DNA from 3 places in the Pseudomonas sp. PDNC002 genome. Region 2 is predicted to be linked to each of the others. Evidence: predicted binding sites of a transcription regulator. Region 2 holds the regulator's gene; each other region holds the start of a gene.
What was found. The regulator LexA, encoded in region 2, represses DNA repair genes until DNA is damaged. The targets are predictions, from matches to a motif close to CTGTNTNNNNANACAG.

Region 1 (3,253 bases), 1.2 Mb from region 2:
ATCGAGTTCATGGACTCGGAAATCGAGAAACGCCAGAAGGAGATCGTTCGCGAGCGCGGCTTCGAGCTCGTCGATCACAACCTGGTGCTCTACGTGCGCAAGAAGAAGTAAGCGTACGCGGATGCAAAAACGGCGACCCTCGGGTCGCCGTTTTCGTTTGCGCGGTTCTTTTGTAGGAGCAAGCTCGCTCCTACATAGAAGGAATCAGCCCTGGACGGCCGAATCCACCATCTTGCGCGCGTGGGCCAGGGATTCCTTGGTCAGGTCGACTCCGCCGAGCATGCGGGCGATTTCTTCGATGCGCTCGGCCTTCTTCAGGTTGGCGACGGCGGTGCGGGTCTCGCTGGTGTCGCGGTCCTTGTGCACGAACAGGTGCTGGTGACCCTGGGCGGCAACCTGCGGCAAGTGGGTGACTGTCAGTACCTGGCCGCGATCACCCAGGCGCCGCAGCAATTGGCCGACCACTTCCGCGGTGGGGCCGCCGATGCCGACGTCCACTTCGTCGAAGACCAGGGTGGGAGTGCGCGAAGTCTGCGCGGTGATCACCTGGATCGCCAGGCTGATCCGCGACAATTCGCCGCCCGAGGCGACCTTCGCCAGGCCTTTCAACGGCTGGCCCGGGTTGGCGCTGACGAGGAATTCCAGCTGTTCCAGGCCGTTTACCTGCGGCTCGTCCGAGGTGGCTTCGCGCAGTTCGATGGCGAACCGCCCGCCCGGCATGCCCAGGCGCTGCATCTCGACTTCGACTGCCTTGGCCAGCAGCGGCGCGGCGTCTTGGCGGATGCGGCTCAACTCTTCGGCTTTCTCCTGATAATGACGGGCGTAAGCGGCCAACTCGTCGCCCAGGCGCTCGACGGCTTCGTCGTCGGCGTTCAGGGCCTCGAGTTCATCCAGTAGGTTTTGTTGCAGGTTCTGCAGCTCATGGGGCTGCACGCGGTGCTTGCGCGCCAGGCTGTAGATCGCATCCATGCGCTCTTCCAGCTGTTGCAGACGCAACGGATCGGCATCGAAGTGATCGACGAAGCGGTTCAGCTCACCGATGGCTTCCTCGACCTGGATCTGTGCACTGGAGAGCAGGTTCACCGCTTCGCTCAGGGCGACTGGCTGGCTCTGGAACGCCGTCAGGCGATTGAGGCTGGAGGTCAGCGCGGAGAGGACGTTACCGGCATCGCTCTCGCTGCATAGCTCGACTACCTGGCGGCAGGCGGCTATCAGGCTACCGGCGTTGCTCTGGGTCTTGTGTTCGGCTTCCAGCGACTCCAGTTCGTTGTCACCCAGGCCGAGGTTTTCCAGCTCTTCCAGCTGGTAGCTGAGCAGTTGGTGGCGGGCTCGCTGTTCGTCGCCACTGCGCGACAGGCGATCCAGCTCCTGGCGGGTCTGCTTCCAGCGCTGCGCAGCGAGGTGTACCTGGCGCGCCAGGTCCTGGCTGCCGGCGAACTCATCCAGCAGGCGCCGGTGGGTGTCGGCCTTGAGCAACGACTGGTGCTCGTGCTGGCTGTGGATATCGATCAGCAACTCGCCCAGGTGCTTGAGGTCGCCCAGCGGGCACGGTGTGCCGTTGATGTAGGCGCGGGAGCGGCCTTCGGCGGTGATCACCCGGCGCAGGATGCACGGGCCGTCCTGCTCAAGGTCGCGCTCGGCGAGCCAGTCGCGGGCTTCGGCAATCGCGCTGACATCGAAGCTGGCGAGAATGTCTGCCTTGTCGGAGCCGGGGCGCACCACGCCGCTGTCAGCGCGGTCGCCCAGGGCGAGGCCGAGGGCGTCGAGCATGATCGACTTGCCGGCGCCGGTTTCGCCGGTGATCACGGTCATGCCGGCGGCGAGCTCGAGATCGAGATGCTCGACGATGGCGTAGTTGTGAACGGACAGGTGAACCAGCATGGGCGGCGGCTCCGAGGAAATGTCTGGTTATTTATACAGTATTTTTTGCCGGTGGCAATTCTCCCTGTCGACAGGGTGTCATGACCCTTGAACTCGAAAAATTGCGCCCCATATAGTCGGCAGAGCCGCGGACCATCGGGTTCGCTTTGTTTTCAAAGGCTTATTTTCTTTTTTAGGAGAGTGGCATGTCTGACGAACAACAGACTCAGGATTCCCAGTTCAACGAGCAGCCGGAAACCGGCGCCGCCGGAGACCTGAACGCCCGCGTGCTGGAACTGGAAGAACAGGTAGCCGCGGCGAAGGACCAGAGCCTGCGCGCCGTCGCCGAATTGCAGAACGTCCGCCGCCGCGCCGAGCAGGACGTGGAAAAAGCGCACAAGTTCGCCCTGGAGAAATTCGCCGGCGACCTGCTGCCGATCGTCGATACCCTCGAGCGCGCGCTGGAAATGTCGAACCCGGAAGACGAGGCGATCAAGCCGATGCGCGAAGGCATCGAGCTGACGCTGAAGATGTTCCACGACACGCTGGTGCGCTACAACCTCGAGCCGGTCGACCCGCACGGCGAGCCGTTCAACCCCGAACACCACCAGGCCATGGCCATGGAAGAGAGCATCCGCCTCGAGCCGGGCAGCGTGGTCAAGGTGTTCCAGAAGGGTTACCTGCTCAACGGTCGCCTGCTGCGTCCGGCCATGGTCGTGGTCAGCAAGGCACCCGAACAAACTCCGCCTTCGATCGACGAGAAGGCTTGAAATCCACCACCCGGTCCCCATCTGGGTAATCAACCGAGCCAAAGACCCGCAACAGGGTCAGCGCGGAATCTAATTTCTGGAGAGTGAAATATGGGCAAAATCATTGGTATCGACCTGGGGACCACCAACTCCTGTGTGTCCATCCTGGAGAACGGTAACGTCAAGGTCATCGAGAACGCCGAAGGCGCTCGTACCACCCCGTCGATCATCGGCTACGCCAACGACGGCGAAATCCTGGTAGGTCAGCCGGCCAAGCGCCAGGCGGTGACCAACCCGACCAACACACTGTACGCCGTCAAGCGCCTGATCGGCCGTCGTTTTGAAGAAGACGTCGTACAGAAAGACATCAAGATGGTCCCGTACAAGATCGTCAAGGCTGACAACGGCGACGCCTGGGTCGAGGCCAAGGGCCAGAAGATGGCTCCGCCGCAGGTCTCCGCCGAAGTCCTGAAGAAGATGAAGAAGACCGCCGAGGACTACCTGGGCGAGCCGGTCACCGAAGCGGTCATCACCGTTCCGGCCTACTTCAACGACAGCCAGCGTCAGGCCACCAAGGACGCCGGCCGTATCGCCGGTCTGGACGTCAAGCGCATCATCAACGAGCCGACCGCGGCTGCGCTGGC
Region 2 (3,253 bases):
GTAGCGAATGTGGCTGTTACACTACGCGTTCTGCTGTGGAGAACGTCGCTATGCCAACCTCATTTCTGGAAATTGTCGAGCTGCCTGACGGGCGTATCGTGCTGCGTCGTGCGGACGAAGAGGAGGCGCTGGTGACCCTGGAGTTTTCCGCTGATGCCAAGGGTTTCCTGCAAGGCCAGCATATCGAGATCGCCAAGGCGATGTTCAATGTCGGCGTGCAGATGGCGGGCCGTCTCGCTGAAGGTGGTGACGTGAGCATGGACGAGGAAGGTCCGCGCGTCCTGCACTGAGATTCAGTTATTCCGCTTCGCCGCGTTCGCGGCGAGGCTTCTGCTTCAACCCAGACGAATATTCAGGCTCTGCGCCTGACCGGCAACGGCGGCGCGGGACAGCTGCGTGCGCGCTTTTGCACTGAGGTTCAGCCAGCTCACTACGGTATGGCTGTTGCCCAGGCGCAGCGCCTCGCAGGCCAGGGCCTGTGCTGCCGCCTGGTCTCGGGCGGGGAGCAGCAGGATGCGCTCGCGGTTCAGGCCGGCCTTGCGCAGCCAGTCCGGCGTCAGGCTGGAGGGCGGTGCGATCAGCGTCAGCCAGCGCGAGTCGCTTTCCTCGCTGAGCTCACGGAGCATCGGGGCCAGCAAGGTCAGGCATTGACCGGGCAGGCCGCGCAGGGAGATCTCGCTGAAGGCGCTCTCGTCGTCGGCGGGTTCATCTTCCATCAGCTCCGGGAGCAGGGGAGCAGTACCGCTCGCCCAGAGTGCTTCCTGGAACAGCGGGAGTTGCGGCAGGTTCAGCGGCTGCGGGTACTGCATGGATGTCTCCTGTTCAGCGACGGATCACGCCGACGCTCAAGCCTTCGATGACCAGTTCCTGTTCCTTGAGATCGACCTCGATGGGCGCGAACTCGGGGTTTTCGGCGAGCAGCCAGACCTTGCTGCCTTCGCGCTTGAAGCGCTTCACCGTCACCTCTTCACCCAGGCGGGCAACCACGATCTGGCCGTTGCGTGCTTCGCGGGTGACGTGCACGGCGAGCAAGTCGCCGTCCATGATGCCGACGTCCTTCATGCTCTGGCCGCGCACGCGTAGCAGATAGTCGGCTGGAGGATTGAAGAAGGTGGGGTTGATGCGGCAGGTGTCGTCGACGTTCTGCTCGGCCAGGAGCGGTGCGCCGGCGGCGACGCGGCCGATGATCGGCAGCTCGTCGTCATTGGCGGCGGCCTTGGGCTCGAAGCCGGGAATGCGGATGCCGCGGGAGGCGCCCGGGGTCATCTCGATGGCGCCTTTGCGGGCGAGGGCTTTCAAGTGCTCCTCGGCGGCATTGGGCGACTTGAAGCCGAGTTCCTGGGCGATTTCCGCGCGGGTGGGCGGGTAGCCGTTGGCTTCCAGGCAGCGTTTGATAAAGGCGAGGATCTCGGCTTGGCGCGGCGTGAGCTTCAGCATGTCCATACTCTGGCTTTTTATACAGTGACTGGAATTATATACAGTGATGGCGGGCTGGCAATGCTTATTTCGCGCGGCTGTCAGTGGAACGTTCGTGCATGTAACCTTTGGCGGCTGGCGGGCGTCTTGCTAATTAGTCTTATGCGAACCCGGCGTCTCGTCGCATTGCCATGATATTGGTAACAATCCATCGCACTTTGCTTGACAATAGAAGATGCTGAAACGTATGTTTCAAACAAGTGTTTGTCAGGCGGAGTAGCCATGGCCCAGTCGGAAACCGTCGAACGCATCCTGGATGCTGCGGAACAGCTGTTCGCGGAGAAAGGCTTCGCCGAAACCTCCTTGCGTCTGATCACCAGCAAGGCGGGGGTGAACCTCGCTGCGGTGAACTATCACTTCGGCTCGAAGAAGGCGCTGATCCAGGCGGTCTTCTCGCGCTTCCTCGGTCCGTTCTGCGCCAGTCTCGAAAAGGAGCTGGATCGCCGCCAGGCAAAGCCGGACGCGCCGCGCGCCAGCCTGGAAGAGCTGCTCGAACTGCTCGTGGTCCAGGCGATGGCGGTGAAGCCTCGCAGTGGTAACGACCTGTCGATCTTCATGCGCCTGCTCGGACTGGCCTTCAGTCAGAGTCAGGGTCACCTGCGCAAGTACCTCGAAGAGGTCTACGGAAAGGTATTCCGTCGCTACATGCTGCTGGTAAACGAATCAGCGCCACGTCTGCCGCCGCTGGAGCTGTTCTGGCGCGTGCACTTCATGCTGGGTACTGCGGTGTTCAGCATGTCCGGTATCAAGGCCCTGCGTGCCATGGCTGAGAACGATTTTGGCGTGAACACTTCCATCGAGCAGGTCATGCGCCTGATGGTGCCGTTCCTCGCCGCTGGCATGCGTGCCGACAGTGGTGTCAGCGATCCTTCGCTGGCCGGCGCCCAGCTCAAGCCGCGCACCAAATCCAGCACCGCGCCGGCACCGGCCAAGGTGTAATCCTCGGCCCAGCCTTGTGCTGGGCTGCGTTGTCCTGATCGGCTAAAGTAGCCGGCCATGGCTGCTCTCGATCTCCTCCATATTTCCGTTGCTGACCAGATGCTCTACGGCTTTGCCGCAGGGCGCCTGGTCGTGCGCGTGCAGGTTTCCACTGCTGCCAATGGCGCGGGGGAGCGCAACGGCTCCGGTTGTACGCCACGCGGCCTGCATCAGGTTCGCGCCCGGATTGGCGACGAGCTGCCCAAGGGCGCAGTGCTGAAAGGGCGACGCTGGACCGGCGAGACCTGGACGCCCGACCTACACGCGGCGTTTCCCGGGCGCGACTGGATCCTCTCGCGCATCCTCTGGCTCAGCGGCTGCGAGCTGGGGCGCAACCGGATGGGCGAGGTCGATACCTTCCGCCGCTATATCTACCTGCACGGCACGCCGGACTGCGAGCCTATGGGCACGCCGCTTTCCCACGGCTGTATCCGCCTGCGCAATGACGACCTGCTGGAACTCTTTCCCCGCGTTCCCCTCCATTGCCGGGTTCGTATCGATGAAGCCGCCTGCCCCGACTGGCGGGCGGCGCAACTGGATTAAGGAATACGCATGCAAGGCTCCCTGATGCTCGACATCGGCGGCACCTGGCTCACCGCCGAGGACCGCCAGATCCTGCGCCACCCGGAAGTGGGCGGCCTGATCATCTTCGCCCGCAACATCGAATCGCCGCGCCAGGTGCGTGAGCTGATGGCCGCCATCCGCGCGGTGCGCCCCGATCTGCTGCTGGCGGTGGACCAGGAAGGCGGTCGCGTGCAGCGCCTGCGCCAGGGTTTCCTACGCCTGCCGGCGATGCGCG
Region 3 (3,253 bases), 700 kb from region 2:
CTCGGCGCGGCCGCCGAGGCCATGCACGGCGTCGTCGCCCAGCCGCGCACGCAGGCGTTCGCGCAGCTGTTCCCAGGGTTGGGATTGCTGCGGGCGGTCGTCGAATAGTTCGCGGTGCTGCGGCACGAAGGGCGGCAAATCGTCGGCGATAAGTCGCACGCTGTGTACCGGGGCGCGCAGTTGCAGTTGTTCCAGGCGGCCGCGAGCCAATTCGAAGAGCATCGCCGCCTCGCGCTCGGCGCTGAGCAGGCCCACCGGCATCGGCGTATCCGGGCCGTCGTGGTATTCCAGATGAAGGACGAAGCGCTGCACACCGCTGTCGCGCCCGGCGAGGAAGGCGCCGAGGTCGGCGGTCAGGCGGCGCAGCGGGAAGAGCAGGGCCTGGGTGGATTCCACGTCGAAGTTCAGCTCGATGCGCGACTCGAAGCTGTCCGGCGGCCGGTAGAACTCCAGGGCCAGCGGGCGCTGGCCGAGCAGGGTGTCGACCTGCCGCAGCACCTGCGGCGGGAAGCGCCGGGCCAGGCTCTCGCGCGGCAGGGCGAGCAGCTGCTGCAGGCTGCGCAGGCCCATGCGGCCCAGCGAGGTGGCGGCGTCGCGCTCCAGGCCCAGGCGCTCCAGGGGCATCCTGCCCAGGTACTGGCGCAACTGCTGGTTGTCGTGGATCGCCAGGCCGTCGTGGCCGTTGGCGAGGATGCGCGCGGCGGTCGGGTTGGGCGCGGCGGTGATGCGGTGGCGGAAGCCCAGTGCGTTCAACTCCTCGCGCAGACGCGCCTCGAAGCGCGGCCAAGGGCCGAAGAGTTGCAGGCTGGACTGCACCTCCAGCAGCAGCGCACGCGGGTAGTGCTGGCTGACCTGCGAGCTGAAACCATAGGCCCAGGCGGCCAGCAGGTCCTGGTAGCGCTCCACCTCGTGCAGGTCATAGTCGGCGGTGGCGAAGTCGCGGCTCAGGGCCTGGGCGGCGGTGAGCGACTGGCCGGGCTTGAGCCCCAGCGCCCGCGCCGCCGGGTTCACCGCTTGCAGCACGCGGCGCTGCGTCGGCCCGGCGAGCAGCGCCAGGGCGGCGTCCGGCTCGGGACGGCTGCGCAGCACGCCGTCCATTGCCAGTTGCGGCAGGAGAATGCAGGCCCAGAGCATGACGACCTCAGTGCCAGGGCAGCGGGATGGGCCGCGCCGGCGCCAGCCCGCCACGGCACTTGAGTACGCGCAGTTGTGCCGGGGTGGCGTCCAACGCCAGGCGCAGGGCGGCGGGCGAGGGGTTGAGCGCTTCGCGCTGCGAGCGGTAGGCGATGGCCAGGGTCTGCCCGGTTTCGGCGGCCACCTGCAGGCGGCGCAGGGCGCGGTCATCGGCCTGCTGCGGCCAGCACAGCACGGCGCCGCAACTGCCCGAGCGCAGGCATTGTTCGGCGGCCCAGAGCGCATCGCGGCCTTCGGCGCGGACGATGGCCAGTTGATCGAGCATCACGCCGGCCGCCTGCCAGGCGGCCGGGTAGGGCACGTGGGGCGGGGCGACCAGCACGATGCGCTCGCCGGCTGCACTGAGTCGCGCGAGGGTTGGCCAGACCAACTGAAGCTCGCCGATGCCTTCCTGGGCCAGGAGGATTTCGCTGAGGGCGGCTTCCGGCCAGCCACCGGTGGGCAGGGCCTGGTCCAGCACGGCGTGGCCGGTGGGTTGCTGGCTGGGTGGCAGGCCCTGGGGCTGGCCTTTCCAGACCTGGCGCTGGTGGAACAGGGTGTCGAGCGCGACCACGCTACCCATCACGGCCTCCCGGCCGGCGAGCGGCGACGGTCATGCGTCCGGCGGGAGGGCCGGGGGAGGAAGATGGATGGGAGTTGCATGGGATTGCTCGGAAATAACTGTATGTATATACAGTTTATCTCGTGAGATGGTGCCGTCAATGGCGGTTGGTCTGGTGGTGGTTTGGTGTGCGGGGTGAGACCGGTAGAAGCAACTGCCACTGTCGGCAAGTCTGTGCCAGTACATCCCCCTCACCCCAGCCCTCTCCCCAGGGAGAGGGAGCCGTCCGTGCCGGCTGACGCCGAAGCTTCATCCTGCGCCGAACAGTCCCCTCTCTCGCCTGCGGGAGAGGGCTAGGGTGAGGGCTTTTGATCTTGCAGGAGGGGCTTTTTCCACGATGCTTAAGTTTGGGGGGCTGCGTCGCTTCGATATGCACGAACTGCTTGTTTCGCCCCACCCAAAGAGGGCAAAGGTCTTGCCCTGGACATCCGGTTTTTCGTTTAGCAGGAGCAACTGTCTTTCCGAGGAAGTCCGTGCCGATGCTTCTCCCTCACCCCAGCCCTCTCCCCGAGGGAGAGGGGGCCGTTCGTACCAATTGATGCCGAAAATTCATCCTGCACCAAACGGTCCTCTCTCCCACGGGGAGAAGGAGCCATCCGTGCCAGCTGACACAATGGTTTCACCCTGCTCAGAACAGTCCCCTCTCCCGCTTGCGGGAGAGGGTTAGGGTGAGGGGCTTTTGACCTTGTAGGAGCGGAGCTTCTCCGCGATTCTCCGGCAGGGCCGGCATCAGGCGGGGGGCGCGAGCAAGCTCGCTCCTACAGGGACGCTCGGAGCACTCTTCGCAGAACCGAAGGGACACCTAGTCCTTACTCGCGAACCGCGCGGCACAAGGCCTACAAAAGGCCGGAAAATTCGCGCGAAGGGTTACAGCAACAGAAACCCCTGCGGCTCCTTCGAACGCGGCGGATCGGCAACGAGTTTCAGCCGCTCCGGCTTCCACCACCCCGGCAACAACCGCCGCACCGCCGGCTGGTTGAATCGATCATCGAGCAGATAGATCACCCCCGAATCCGTGGGCGTGCGGATCACCCGACCGGCCGCCTGGACGACCTTCTGCAGGCCGGGGAACAGGTAGGTGTAGTCGTAGCCATCGCCGAACATGCCCTGCATGCGTTGCTTGATCTCCTCGTTGACCTCGTTCACCTGCGGCAGACCCAGGGTGGCGATGAAGGCGCCGATCAGGCGGTCGCCCGGCAGGTCGATGCCTTCACCGAACGCGCCGCCGAGCACGGCGAAACCGATACCCTGCGAGTGCGGGGTGAAGCGGTCGAGGAAGGCCTGGCGCTCGAGCTCGTTCATGCTGCGCGACTGCACCCAGCGTGGAATGTCCGGGTGCTCGGCGGCGAAGCGTTCCAGCGCCTGCTGCAGGTAGGCGTAGCTGCTGAAGAAGGCCAGGTAGTTGCCGGGGCGGGCGCAGAACTGCCGGGCCATCAGCGTGCTGATCGGCGACAGGCT

Region 1: the regulator LexA is predicted to act here: its motif matches at 1,905-1,920, upstream of recN (DNA repair protein RecN).
Region 3: the regulator LexA is predicted to act here: its motif matches at 1,855-1,870, upstream of imuA (translesion DNA synthesis-associated protein ImuA).

What each region holds. Positions count from the first base shown of each region.
Region 1 is NZ_CP070356.1:82,906-86,158, reverse strand. Features, by position in the region: gene fur (ferric iron uptake transcriptional regulator) at 1-111, shown strand, start outside; gene recN (DNA repair protein RecN) at 205-1,881, opposite strand; gene grpE (nucleotide exchange factor GrpE) at 2,067-2,630, shown strand; gene dnaK (molecular chaperone DnaK) at 2,721-3,253, shown strand, end outside.
Region 2 is NZ_CP070356.1:5,313,661-5,316,913, reverse strand. Features, by position in the region: gene JVX91_RS23960 (hypothetical protein) at 51-290, shown strand; gene sulA (SOS-induced cell division inhibitor SulA) at 336-809, opposite strand; gene lexA (transcriptional repressor LexA) at 823-1,437, opposite strand; gene JVX91_RS23945 (TetR/AcrR family transcriptional regulator) at 1,699-2,415, shown strand; gene JVX91_RS23940 (L,D-transpeptidase) at 2,473-2,997, shown strand; gene nagZ (beta-N-acetylhexosaminidase) at 3,007-3,253, shown strand, end outside.
Region 3 is NZ_CP070356.1:4,614,352-4,617,604, reverse strand. Features, by position in the region: gene JVX91_RS20825 (DNA polymerase Y family protein) at 1-1,134, opposite strand, end outside; gene imuA (translesion DNA synthesis-associated protein ImuA) at 1,142-1,756, opposite strand; gene JVX91_RS20815 (ATP-dependent DNA helicase) at 2,663-3,253, opposite strand, start outside.